One region of the Klebsiella sp. WP3-W18-ESBL-02 genome, then DNA from elsewhere that is predicted to be linked to it. Evidence: predicted binding sites of a transcription regulator. Region 1 holds the regulator's gene; each other region holds the start of a gene.
What was found. Region 1 encodes CRP, which controls carbon source genes, mostly activating them, when cyclic AMP is high. Its sites were predicted from a motif close to ATGTGANNNNNNTCACAT; they were not measured.
Positions count from the first base shown of each region.

Region 2: a site for CRP is predicted at 2,570-2,587, ahead of H7R56_RS04765 (acetyl-CoA C-acetyltransferase). Genes of this name have one in related genera too.
Region 3: a site for CRP is predicted at 2,031-2,048, ahead of psiE (phosphate-starvation-inducible protein PsiE). Genes of this name have one in related genera too.

Region 1 is NZ_AP021972.1:468,305-472,948, reverse strand. Features, by position in the region: gene H7R56_RS02225 (phosphoribulokinase) at 1-741, shown strand, start outside; gene H7R56_RS02220 (OsmC family protein) at 858-1,262, opposite strand; gene crp (cAMP-activated global transcriptional regulator CRP) at 1,567-2,199, shown strand; gene H7R56_RS02210 (YccS/YhfK family putative transporter) at 2,251-4,326, shown strand; gene argD (bifunctional acetylornithine/succinyldiaminopimelate transaminase) at 4,319-4,644, opposite strand, start outside.
Region 2 is NZ_AP021972.1:974,759-979,402, forward strand. Features, by position in the region: gene H7R56_RS04750 (amino acid permease) at 1-1,011, opposite strand, end outside; gene H7R56_RS04755 (multidrug/biocide efflux PACE transporter) at 1,123-1,584, opposite strand; gene H7R56_RS04760 (LysR family transcriptional regulator) at 1,679-2,548, shown strand; gene H7R56_RS04765 (acetyl-CoA C-acetyltransferase) at 2,660-3,847, shown strand; gene H7R56_RS04770 (oligogalacturonate-specific porin KdgM family protein) at 4,325-4,644, shown strand, end outside.
Region 3 is NZ_AP021972.1:4,775,714-4,780,357, forward strand. Features, by position in the region: gene malF (maltose ABC transporter permease MalF) at 1-490, shown strand, start outside; gene malG (maltose ABC transporter permease MalG) at 505-1,395, shown strand; gene psiE (phosphate-starvation-inducible protein PsiE) at 1,574-1,984, opposite strand; gene H7R56_RS22930 (L-cysteine desulfidase family protein) at 2,274-3,593, shown strand; gene H7R56_RS22935 (YjbH domain-containing protein) at 3,610-4,644, opposite strand, start outside.

The sequences.
Region 1 (4,644 bases):
GACAGCTTCCACCGCTATACACGCCCGGAAATGGACATGGCGATCCGCAAGGCCCGCGATCTGGGCCGCCATATCAGCTACTTCGGTCCGGATGCCAATGACTTTGGTCTGCTGGAACAGACTTTTCGCGATTACGGCCTGACCGGTAAAGGGAAGTCGCGCAAATACCTGCACACCTACGACGAAGCGGTACCGTGGAACCAGGTGCCCGGCACGTTCACACCCTGGCAGCCCCTGCCGGAGCCTACCGACGTGCTATTCTACGAAGGGCTCCACGGCGGCGTGGTGACGCCGCAGCACGACGTGGCCCGCCACGTGGATCTGCTGGTCGGCGTGGTGCCGATCGTAAACCTTGAGTGGATCCAGAAGATGATTCGCGACACCAGCGAACGCGGCCACTCGCGCGAAGCGGTCATGGACTCGGTGGTGCGCTCAATGGAAGACTACATCAACTACATCACCCCGCAGTTTTCACGCACACACATCAACTTCCAGCGCGTGCCCACGGTCGACACGTCTAACCCCTTCGCCGCGAAAAGTATTCCATCGCTGGACGAGAGCTTTGTGGTGATTCACTTCCGTAATCTTAAAAACATCGACTATCCGTGGCTGCTGGCCATGCTTCAGGGATCGTTTATTTCGCATATGAATACGCTGGTCGTTCCCGGCGGGAAGATGGGGCTGGCAATGGAATTGATTATGACGCCGCTGGTGCAGCGTTTAATGGAAGGCCGCAACTAAACCTTAAGCCTGATGGTGCTTCGCTTATCAGGCCTACAGGATATTGCGAAACGAGTAGGTCGGGTAAGGCGTAGCCGCCACCCGACAGTCGCACGGCATACGCCCTTGTTAAGGGTTTACCCCTCAATCACTTCGTAAGAGTGGGTGATATTCACCGCTTTTTCGAGCATCAACGCAACCGAACAGTATTTCTCCGCCGACAGATCGACCGCACGAGATACCGCCGCATCCTTCAGCGCTTTACCGGTGACAATGAAGTGCAGATTAATATGGGTAAACAGTCGCGGCGCTTCTTCACGGCGCTCGGACGTCAGCTTCACTTCACAATCGGTGACGTCATTACGGCCCTTTTGCAGAATAGACACCACGTCGATAGCACTACAGCCACCAGCGGCCATCAGCACGACTTCCATCGGGCTTGGCGCTTTATCGCCAGAGTTGCCGTCCATCAGAATCTGGTGGCCGGAAGCGGACTCGCCAAGGAAGGTTAACCCTTCAACCCATTTCACACGCGCTTGCATAATTTTTAACTCCGAGGTTGCAATATTCTTCTCAGATTACGCGCACATAACAATTCTCGCAATGGAAGGCGATCGCCGTCATGCTGAAGCGAGACACCAGGAGACACACGGCGAAAGCTATGCTAAAACAGTCAGGATGCTACGGTAATACATAAACGTACTGCATGTATGCAGAGGACATCACATTACAGGCTGCGGCGTAACTCGACAGCCGACTTCCCAGGTAACGGGAAGGATACTATTGCAACCGGTGGCCGTCAGGTTTTTGCCGCCGGGAAGAGCTTATAACAGAGGATAACCGCGCATGGTGCTTGGCAAACCGCAAACAGACCCGACTCTCGAATGGTTCTTGTCTCATTGCCATATTCATAAGTACCCCTCGAAGAGCACGCTGATTCACCAGGGTGAAAAAGCAGAGACGCTGTATTACATCGTAAAAGGCTCAGTGGCAGTTCTCATCAAGGACGAAGAAGGCAAAGAGATGATCCTCTCTTACCTCAACCAGGGCGATTTTATCGGCGAGTTAGGCCTGTTTGAAGAAGGCCAGGAACGCAGCGCGTGGGTACGGGCAAAAACCGCTTGTGAAGTGGCTGAAATCTCTTATAAAAAATTCCGTCAGCTGATCCAGGTTAACCCGGACATTCTGATGCGTCTCTCTTCGCAAATGGCGCGTCGTCTGCAGGTTACCTCTGAGAAAGTCGGCAACCTGGCGTTCCTCGATGTGACGGGTCGTATCGCGCAGACTCTGCTGAACCTGGCCAAACAGCCGGATGCGATGACCCACCCGGACGGCATGCAGATCAAAATTACCCGTCAGGAAATCGGTCAGATCGTGGGCTGCTCCCGTGAAACCGTGGGCCGTATCCTGAAGATGCTGGAAGATCAAAACCTGATCTCCGCACACGGCAAAACCATTGTCGTTTACGGTACCCGCTAATCCAGCCTAAACGGCGTATTGCCAGGCAATACGCCGCTTTTGTTTTCCCCTATGTGGCGCAGGCTGATTTACCACCCAGAAATCAACTATGCACTACGGCAAACGCTGGTGCTGTGTTTGCCCGTGGCTATTGGCCTGCTTTTCGGCCATCTTCAGCAGGGCCTGCTGTTCTCGCTGGTGCCCGCCTGCTGCAACATCGCCGGTCTCGACACCCCACATAAGCGCTTTTTCAAACGCCTGATTATCGGCGGCAGCCTGTTTGCCGGGTGCAGCCTTGCCGTGCAGCTGCTGCTGGCGCGCGACGTTCCCCTGCCGCTGATCCTGAGCGGGCTAGCGCTGCTGCTGGGCGTAACGGCGGAGATCAGCGCGCTGCACGGGCGGCTACTGCCCGCCTCGCTGATCGCCGCCATTTTTACGCTCAGCCTGGCCGGCAATATGCCCATCTGGCAGCCGCTGCTCATCTACGCGCTGGGCACCCTGTGGTACGGATTATTCAACTGGTGGTGGTTCTGGATATGGCGCGAACAGCCGCTGCGTGAATCGTTAAGCCTGCTCTACCGTCAGTTGGCCGACTATTGCGAAGCAAAATATAGTCTGCTGACGCAGCATACCGACCCCAGCAGCGCACTCCCGCCACTGCTCACTCGCCAGCAAAAGGTGGTGGATCTCATTTCCCAGTGCTACCAGCAGCTGCATATGCTGGCTGCTAACCAACATAACGACTACAAGCGGCTGCTGCGTGCTTTCCAGATGGGGCTGGATTTGCAGGAACATATCTCCGTTAGCCTGCACCAGCCGGAAGAGGTCCAGAAGCTGGTTGAACAAAGCCACGCCGAAGCGGTGATCCGCTGGAACGCGCAGACCGTTTCCGCGCGCCTGCGCGTGCTGGCGGACGATCTTCTCTATCATCGCTACCCCACGCGCTTCACGATGGACAAACAGATTGGCGCGCTGGATAAAATTGCCCGCCAGCATCCGGATAACCCGGTCGGCCAGTTTTGCGCCTGGCACTTCAGCCGTATTGCCCGCGTACTGCGTAGCCAGCGCCCACTTTACCCACGTAATCTGATGGCCGACAAAGAGCGCCGCCTGCCGCTCATCCCGGCGTTAAAAAGCTATCTGTCGCTGAAGTCGCCCGCGCTGCGCAACGCCGCACGCCTCAGCGTCATGTTAAGCATTGCCAGCCTGATGGGGATGGCGCTGCATCTGCCGAAACCCTACTGGATCCTGATGACGGTCCTGCTGGTCACGCAAAACGGCTACGGCGCTACGCGCGTAAGGATTTTCCATCGTGCGGCAGGGACTCTGGCCGGGCTGGTCATCGCCGCTATCGCCCTACACTTCCACACGCCACAAGGGTGGGCGCTGGCTGGGATGCTGATCGTGACGCTGGTAAGCTACTTGATTATTCGCCGCAGCTACGGCTGGGCCACCGTGGGCTTCACGATTACGGCGGTGTATACCTTGCAGCTTCTGACGCTCAACGGCGAAGAGTTTATTATCGCCCGCTTTATCGACACCCTGATCGGCTGCCTGATTGCCTTTGGTGGGATGATCTGGCTGTGGCCGCAGTGGCAGAGCGGCCAGCTGCGTCAGAACGCTCAGGCGGCGCTGGAGGCTGACCAGGAGGCCATTCGTCTGATCCTCAGCCCCGACCCGCAGGCGCCTAAGCTTGCCTATCAGCGCATGCGCGTCAACCAGGCGCACAATACGCTGTACAACACCCTCAACCAGGCCATGCAGGAACCGGGATTTAACTCTCGCTATCTCGAAGACATGAAGCTGTGGGTCACCCACAGCCAGTTTATCGTCGAGCACATCAACGCCATGACGACCCTGGCACGCGAGCACAACATGCTGACGCCGGATCTGGCCCAACGCTATCTGGAGTCGTGTGAAATCGCGCTCCAGCGCTGTCAGCAGCGTCTGGAATACGATGAGGCGGGAAGCAGCGGCGAGGTGAACATTATGGAAGCGCCGGACGCGCTGTCCCACGGGCCGTTGAGCACCATGGAACAGCATCTCCAGCGTATTTTAGGGCACTTAAGCACCATGCACACCATCTCGTCGGTGGCCTGGCGCCAGCGCCCGCGGCACGGCGGCTGGTTGAAACGGCAGTCTAGCTGATCAATGCTGCCACGGCTTGTGCAAAGCGCTGCATACCGTCGTCGATATCCTGTTCTTCCACCACCAGAGATGGCGCAAAGCGCATCACGTCCGGGCCCGCATTCAGCACCATCACGCCAGCATCCGCCGCAGCATACAGGAAGTCGCGCGCGCGGCCTTTATACTTCGCGTTCAGTTCTGCACCTATCAGCAGACCCATGCCGCGCACATCGCTGAAGACATCGTACTTCGCGTTAATGTGCTGCAGATGCTGAACAAAGCGCTCACGTTTAGCATTCACGCCGTTAAGGACTTCGGGGGTGTTAATGATATCGAAGG
Region 2 (4,644 bases), 510 kb from region 1:
GATCGACAGGCCGCGGTTGAACGAGCGGCTTTTGCGTACGCCCACCTGGTTGAGCGACGATTTTACCATCTCGCTTGCGCCTTCAATCACGCCAAAGTAGGTGCCGAGGAACGATTTCGACATCGCCACGACCGCGACAATAATGCCGGAAATCGACAGCCAGCCAGGCGAGTTGGGCATCATCGACAGCGCAGAAAGGATGGTCACGCCTTCCTCTTTCGCTGTATTAATGTATGACGGCGGAATCGACAACAGGCAGCTGAAGACGAAGAACAGCACGCTCAGGCAGATAATCAGATACGCCACCTTCATGATTTTTTTGCATTTACCCATGGCCTGCTCGCCGTATTTCTCTCGCCTGTCGATGGCGAAGGTCGAAATAATCGGCGTATGGCTAAAAGCGAAAACCATCACGGGAATGGAAAGCCACACCTGGTGTAACGTATGGGTGTTGACCTCCATCTGCGTCGTCAGCAGCGAAGGCTGCCAGCTGCCGGTCAGGTATACGGACAGGAACAGGAAGTAGGCGATCAGCGGGAATACCAGCATTCCCATCACCTTGATGGTGGTCTGGCGACCGGTCAGGAAAATCAGGTTCAGCAGCACGACCACGCCCAGGCTGATGAGCGCGCGCAGCGGCAAATCAACCGGCCGATAGCGGGAGAGCTGTTCCGCTAGTGAGTTGGTAATGGCAACCGCATAGATCAACACCACCACGAAGAACGCAATAAAGTAGAGCGCGGTGATCAGGCTGCCGATCTTTTTCCCATAGTAATGGGTGACGGCACCGGTGATACCCACGCTAGCCGGCGTGTTAGCGGAGAGGATGAACTGGCATAAAGCGCGATGCGGCCAGTACGTTAATGGCCAGGCAACCAGCGCGGTGATGAACAGCACAACCGCGCCGGCGGCGCCCAGCTGGATGGGCAGGAAAAGGGTTCCCGCCCCGACGGCAGTGCCATATAAGGCAAAGCTCCATAGAGTCTCTTCTTTAGACCAGATTTTAGACATTATTCGAATGTATCAACCATAAAACCAAAAAAATGGCGGATAATTTACCATAATTAGCTTTTCGTGTGGCTGAACATTTCCAGGCCGACGGCTATCGGCCTGAAAAGAGGATTAATTTTGTGCGTAGAGATTCTGCTGGCGACGCTTCATGATGCGATCGCGCAGGGTGTCGTACGCCCAGTTGTAGAGCATGGTGTAGGGCAGGAAGAACAGGAAGAAACCGATCTCCAGCGTCAGCGCCTGGAGCAGCGTGACGCCGAGCACGAACGAGACAATGCTGACGCCGATAACAATAAACCCACACTCGAAGCCTAAAGCGTGCAGGGCTCGGACTTTTGCCGTGCGCTTCACGCGGGTGACGGGCCACAGGCGATCGAAGACGGCGTTATAAATGATGTTCCACACCATGGCGGTGGTGGCGAGAATAATCGTCAGCCCGCCCATTTCCAGCACCGAACGCTGCATCAGCCATGCGGCGGTGGGCGCAAGGATCGCGGTGGCGATGCCTTCAAAGCAAACGGCATGAAAAATACGCTCCGGGAGTTTTCTGCGATGTAATAAATCTTGCTGCATGTGATGACCTTTGTTTTATGGAATACGGTTGTGCGCATTTTATGGAGAAATGTGATAAGTAAAAGATAGAATCCATCGATAAAGTAGATACTTCATGCGCTATTCCCCCGAAGCACTGACCGCGTTTGTTGAAACCGTTTCCTGCGGCTCGTTTTCGGCCGCTGCCCGTCGACTGCGCAAGAGCCAATCGACGGTCAGTACGGCCATCGCCCACCTGGAGGTGGATCTTGGCGTCACGCTTTTCGATCGCTCCGCGCGTCAGCCGGTACTGACGGTGGAAGGCCAGCGGGTATTAAGCTATGTTCAGGCCATTCTGGCTGCCAGCGAACGGCTCGATGAGTTGGCCGTGTCGCTGAGTGGTGAAACCGAGGCACGGCTGGCGTTTGTGCTCTCCGATACGCTGCATCCTGACGTGCTGGAAGATCTTCTGGCGCAGTTCGACCTGCGGTTTCCGCATACGGAGTTTGAGTGCCTGGTGGGTGAAGACGACGATGTGGTCGATCTGTTGCAAAAAGGCCGCGCGCAGGTGGGGCTGATTGAGGCGCGCGACGACTATCCCACCGACATTGGCCATACTCGCCTGCCGATGCGCACGCATATGGCGATTTACGTTGCGCCGGGGCACCCGCTGGCCGCGCAGTCGAAAGTGGAATGGGAGCAGCTGCGAACCTGGCGCGAGCTCCGGCTGAATACTTATCTGGAAAATCGCGCCACGCCCGCGCGCGGCCCGGTGTGGTCGGCACCAAACTACCTGATGCTGCTGAGCATGGCGGCGCAGGGGTTAGGCTGGTGTGCGCTGCCCTGCGCGCTGGTAGAGGAGTTTTCTCGATCGGCGGAGCTGAAGATGCTGGATATTGCGGGCTGGCCGATGGCGGTTTCTATCGATCTGCTGTGGCATAAAGAAGCCCCGCTGGGCGCTGCCGGAAGCTGGCTGCGGCAGTATCTACAGCAGGCGTCGGCGTAACGCGGATGAGATGAATTTCCTTTGTGATAAAACTCACTTTTTTTAAACAATTGCGAAAATATTTGATAACAATCATCTACTATACGCAGGTTATTTTGCGCTGAGGTCAAGATGAAAGATGTCGTTATCGTAGGTGCAGTCCGTACGCCCATCGGCTGTTTTCAGGGGGCGCTTGCTCGCCATTCTGCCGTCGAACTGGGTAGCCTGGTGATCAACGCGTTGGTGGAACGCAGCGGTATTTCCGCCGCGTCGATCGATGAGGTGATTATTGGTCAGGTTTTGACCGCAGGAACCGGGCAAAATCCGGCGCGACAGTCTGCGATAAAAGGCGGTCTGCCGAATACCGTCTCGGCCATTACCATCAACGACGTCTGCGGTTCTGGGCTGAAGGCGCTGCATCTGGCGACCCAGGCGATTCAGTGCGGTGAAGCAGATGTGGTGATTGCCGGCGGACAGGAGAACATGAGCCGCGCGCCGCACGTGCTGACCGACAGCCGCACCGGCGCGCAGCTTGGCAACAGTCAACTGATTGATAGCCTGGTTCACGACGGCCTGTGGGACGCTTTTAACGACTACCACATGGGGGTCACGGCGGAAAATCTGGCGCGTGAATACGGTATTAGCCGCGAGCAGCAGGATGCATGGGCGCTTAGCTCGCAGCACAAAGCGCGTAAGGCCATTGATTCAGGCCGCTTTCGTGATGAAATTGTGCCGGTGATTAACCCGCTGCCGGACGGCGGCAGGCAGGTTGTCGATACCGATGAACAGCCGCAAACGGATGCCAGCGCCGAAGCGTTGGCGCGTTTAAGCCCTTCCTTCGACCACGCCGGTTCGGTTACAGCGGGGAACGCGTCATCCATTAATGACGGCGCGGCGGCAGTGCTGATGATGAGCGAAAGCAAAGCGCTTGAACTGGGGCTGCCGATTCTGGCGCGCATCCGCGCCTTTGCCAGCGTGGGCGTCGATCCGGCGCTGATGGGGATTGCTCCGGTGTATGCCACGCGCCGTTGTCTGGAGCGCGTCGGGTGGCAGTTGAATGATGTCGACCTGATTGAGGCTAACGAGGCGTTTGCCGCCCAGGCGATTTCGGTGGGTAAAATGCTGGAATGGAACGCGCAGAAGGTCAATGTGAACGGTGGGGCAATTGCGCTCGGGCATCCTATCGGTGCATCTGGCTGCCGTATTCTTGTTTCTCTGGTGCATGAGATGATTAAGCGTGATGCCCGTAAAGGGCTGGCGACGCTGTGTATCGGTGGCGGTCAGGGTGTGGCGCTCGCCGTTGAGCGCGATATTCAGTAAGTTATCTTTAGTTTCCCTCATATTTTTTCTTTTCAGAAAGACCTCATTTGAGGTCTTTTTTGTTTATTCCCGCCGAACTGCCAGACAATAAACGTGTTTTTGTCTAGTTCTCTTCTTTGGCGTTTTATTCATATTTGTTTCAGATGTAAGCATTGTGAATCAGTTCATCCTTAGCATGGATATAAGTAGAAAATTGAATATTTCGCCTGCTAAAAATAACTCACGTTATTAGTTTTGTGATAACTATCTGTTATTTAAGTAAAATATTGAAAATTTAATTCAGTTTAAATAAATCTTTGTGATCTAAGTTTTATTTTTTAAGGGTTATGTAGGTTTTTTATTGAGCTTTATCACGTCCTCTTTGTGCCAGTTTTTCTGAAACAAATAATTACGATCTTGATCACTAAAATAGATATTTGGAAAAAATAAAATCCAATTCCATAAAAAAGAAACATAATTTCAATTGAGGGATGGCAAATGCTTAAGAAAACTCTGGCCCTGGCTGTATTATCCGGTATGTCTTTCGCCGCATCGGCGGTCACCGTTGACCTGCGTCATGAATATATTGACAGCGGTTCCAACGCCGACCGCGTTGCGGTATCTCATCGTTTTGATAACGGTCTTGGTTTTGGTGTTGAAGCGAAGTGGAAGACCGGTGGTGATACTGATAAACAGGACCGCCCGTTCAACGAAATCGTGGGTAATGGTCACGAAGAGTCCATTAACTGGCGCTGGAAAGTGACCAATAATTTTGCCCTGAACCCGGGCTTTAACATCGAAAGTAAAGATAGCTTCTC
Region 3 (4,644 bases), 850 kb from region 1:
CGCGCTGTTCGGTATCAAACCGGCCTGGTTCAGCGATCCGACCACCGCCCGCTCGATGATTGTTATCGTTAACACCTGGCTGGGTTACCCGTACATGATGATTCTGTGCATGGGCCTGCTGAAAGCGATTCCGGACGACCTGTACGAAGCCTCGGCAATGGATGGCGCCGGTCCGTTCCAGAACTTCTTTAAAATTACGTTCCCGATGCTGATTAAGCCGCTGACGCCGCTGATGATTGCCAGCTTCGCCTTTAACTTTAACAACTTCGTGCTGATTCAGCTGTTGACCAACGGCGGTCCGGATAGACTCGGCACCACCACACCGGCCGGCTATACCGACCTGCTCGTGAGCTACACCTACCGTATCGCCTTCGAAGGCGGCGGCGGTCAGGACTTCGGCCTGGCGGCGGCGATTGCCACGCTGATCTTCTTGCTGGTAGGGGCACTGGCTATCGTGAACCTGAAAGCCACGCGCATGAAGTTTGATTAAGGGAGACAACGAACATGGCTATGGTACAACCCAAATCTCAGAAACTGCGTCTCTTTACCACGCACCTGCTGCTGCTGATTTTCATCGCGGCGATTATGTTCCCGCTGCTGATGGTTATTGCTATCTCGCTGCGCGAAGGGAACTTCGCCACCGGCAGCCTGATCCCGGAAAAAATCTCCTGGGAGCACTGGAAGCTGGCGCTGGGCTTCAGCGTTGAGCACGCCGACGGTCGCGTCACGCCGCCACCGTTCCCGGTGCTGCTGTGGCTGTGGAACTCGGTGAAAATCGCCGGCATCACCGCCATCGGTATCGTGACGCTGTCCACGACCTGCGCCTACGCCTTTGCCCGTATGCGCTTCCCGGGCAAAGCGACGCTGCTGAAAGGCATGCTGATTTTCCAGATGTTCCCGGCGGTGCTGTCGCTGGTTGCCCTGTACGCGTTGTTTGACCGTCTGGGTCAGTACATTCCGTTTATCGGTCTGAACACCCACGGTGGCGTGATCTTCGCCTACCTCGGCGGTATTGCGCTGCACGTGTGGACGATTAAAGGCTATTTCGAAACGATCGACAGTTCGCTGGAAGAAGCGGCCTCACTGGACGGCGCGACGCCGTGGCAGGCTTTCCGCCTGGTACTGCTGCCGCTCTCCGTACCTATTCTGGCGGTGGTGTTTATCCTGTCGTTTATCGCCGCCATTACCGAAGTACCGGTTGCATCGCTCTTGCTGCGTGATGTGAACAGCTACACCCTGGCCGTGGGTATGCAGCAATACCTCAACCCACAAAACTATCTGTGGGGCGACTTTGCCGCAGCGGCTGTCCTTTCCGCCATCCCTATTACCGTCGTCTTCCTGCTCGCGCAGCGTTGGCTGGTAAACGGCCTCACGGCCGGCGGCGTGAAGGGCTAAGTTTCATCGTTAATGCCACTGTTATCATCCTCAACTTGTACGAACCCTAACTTGTGACTGTTTGGCGCTCTTCGGAGCGCCTCTTTTTTTACCTGTCTATCGGAAGCTGGTCGGATACTTCAACGCCCCCATCCGGCAACCTGCGCGATATTGCCCGATGGCGCTGCGCTTATCAGGCCTACTCGCGTTTGAGGCGCTTCGAGTTACACAACCACAGCGTAATCACCAGCAGCAGAATGGCGGCAGAATAAATCAGCACATCCAGCGGAGACTTATGGTCGACGATAATCAACCGCACAATCGCGGTGATGCCAATATAGACAAAATAGCGCAGGGGAAAATGGAAGCCTGACTGAAAGTACTTCACAATCAGCGCGATAAATTCGAAATAGAGGAAGTAGACCACCAGCCCCTCCACCAGTTCGTACTTGCTGGTGCGCTCCGGCGCAAACAGTACATCGGCCAGATGTACCGTCTCTTTACCAAGAAAAACAATCAGGATCAGACCCAGGCTGAGCAAGCCCAGGTTCAGGACGGTCTGCAAAATTGTGGAGATAAACTCTACGCGTGGGCGAGTCAGTGACGTCATAGCAAGCACCTCTTTCGCTGGGCCGAGATCTTTGTATAGCGCAAAAGTGTGATCCAGATCTAGTTTTTCTGGTCAACTTTTCACCGCCATGCGGCCCGTCGTATCCGGTTATTCAAGCCCGGATCGGGTATCTGAGGCGGTACCTTGGTGCATTTTTGCGTGATAAACGGCTTAAAGAGAATAATTTTCTTTATATTGCCTCTGACAAGGAAAAATAGAGTAAGTTTTTCCTCATAAAAGCACCTAAATTAACCTTATAAATAACAGGTTTATTTGGGGGCATCACCGCATGCGTTACGTCTCTCCTTCCCTTTTTATCCAGTGGCTCAAGCAAGAAGTTACGCCTGCATTAGGCTGCACCGAACCGGTGGCTATCGCATTTACCGCAGCCTATGCCGCCCGCTATCTGCCCGGCCCCTGCGAGCGCATCAGCGGATTTATTTCCGCCAATCTGTATAAAAACGCCATGGGCGTCACCATTCCTGGCACGACCGTTTCGGGCGTAAGCCTGGCCGCCGCCATTGGCGCCTTTGGCGGTCATGCTGATAAAGGCTTACGTGCGCTGGAAGGGATTACCGAGCACCACGTTGAATTAGCCAACGCGTTAATCAACACAGGCAACGTCACGATTAACGTGGAGGACACGTCCGATTTTATTCACCTCGACCTGACGCTGTTCGCCGCCGGGCAGTCCTGCCGCGTGGTGGTCAAAGGCACCCACACGAACGTGGTGGCGCTCTATCTGAACGATGAACCGCTGACGCTGGAACAGCCTGACGAGAAGGCCGCGAACCATCACGCGCTGCCAACCTTCAGCCTGCGGGACGCGTTCGATTTTATTACCGCAGCACCCGCGGAAGAGATCGCGTTTATCCTCGAAGCAGGCCGCCTGAACTCGGCGCTGTCGCAGGAAGGTAAACGCAAAAAATACGGTCTGAATATTAACGGCGCGTTCGCCGATGCGGTAAATAAAGGGCTGATGAGCAACGATCTGATGAGCAAAGTGATCATTGATACCGTTGCCGCCTCCGATGCCCGCATGGGCGGCGCACCGGTCATTGCGATGTCTAACTTCGGCTCCGGCAACCAGGGGATAACCGCGACGATGCCAGTCGTGACCGTCGCAAACCATCTCAATGCCGATGAAGACACTCTGGCGCGCGCGCTGGCCCTATCGCACCTGACGGCCATCTCCATCCACTCGCGCTATACCCGTCTGTCCGCGCTTTGCGCCGCCTCGACGGCGGCCATGGGCTCGGCGGCAGGCATGGCCTGGCTGTTCACCCGCGATCCCGATGTCATCAACGCCGCGATTACCAACATGGTTAGCGACATTACCGGCATGATTTGCGACGGCGCGTCTAATAGCTGTGCGATGAAAGTGTCTTCGGTGGTTTCCAGCGCCTTCAAAGCGGTGCTGATGGCAATGCAGAACAGCTGCGCCAGCGCTAACGACGGCATTGTATGCCGCGACGTAGAGCAAACCATCAATAATTTGTGCCGGCTGGTGGTTCACCCGATGACGCATACCGACAAAGAGATTATCAGCATTATGGTGGACAAGTCGTTTCCACGCGACGCCGTGCTCGTCGACAGCGTCGCGCATTGAACCCACGAGGCAGTCGTCAGCGGAAGTTCTGGCTCTTATCGCCGGTCATGTTGTACAGCTCGAACTGACGTCCCAGCATCTGACCACCGTCGCGCGTCAGCGGCGTCCAGCCAACAACCGCGCGGCTGCGGGTTGGGCCGGAGGTGAAGAGATCCATCGGGATATTCACATAGACCCCTTTGGTGAACTGCCCTTCGCCATACTCATCCGCAGAGACGTTGGTAATGGTGGCGTATGCGCCAACCACAATGCCGCTGTCGAAGTGTTTCGAGATATCCAGCGTGCCGCCTTTATCTCCCGCCAGATACTGCCCGACGCTGGCTTTCACCAGCACATCCTGAGCAAACGACGGCGTCCAGTAGGCGGTCAGGTGCCCGGTCTTCACGCTGTAGTCGGTAAACTTCATCATGTCCTGCGCGCTGCGCCAGTCACGCTGCTTCACGTAGTTGGCGTTCAGGCCAAAGGCCCAGTTGCTGTCCACCGGACGATAGAGCACTTCCGCCCCCGCGCCGCCGTACATGGTTTCCAGATAGCCGCCGTAGACCTGGCCGTAGAAATCATTGCCCAGATACTGGAAGTAGTTGGCCTGCAGGTTATTCACGTAGACATCGTTTTCCACGTATTCGCGGATGTGCGTACGCACGCGCGGCAGCGCCGAATCCTTCGGCGGGTTGGTGTAATTAAACTTGCCGTAGTTATTGGCGAGGTTAGCGAACAGGCTACCGCTGGTCAGCAGGTGGTCAGTCACCCACCAGTCAGCCGAGCCCATGACGCCGACCTGGTACATATAGAAACTTTCCGGCCCGCCGATCGACTGGCTCAGCACCGGATCGATATGGAAATCAAAGCGCGATTTGTCGATATACCAGCCCTGCTCGGTTTTATCCGGCACGATCGGCGCGACGCGTTTTTGCACCAGCGGCGTCTCCTGCCCCAGCGGCTCCCCGGCGAGATGCCGTTGCAGGCTTGCTACATCGGTTTCCGTGGTCACTTCCGGCAGATTCAGCCGCGTCTCGGTAATGCGGATCGTGCGGATCCCTTCCGGAAGATC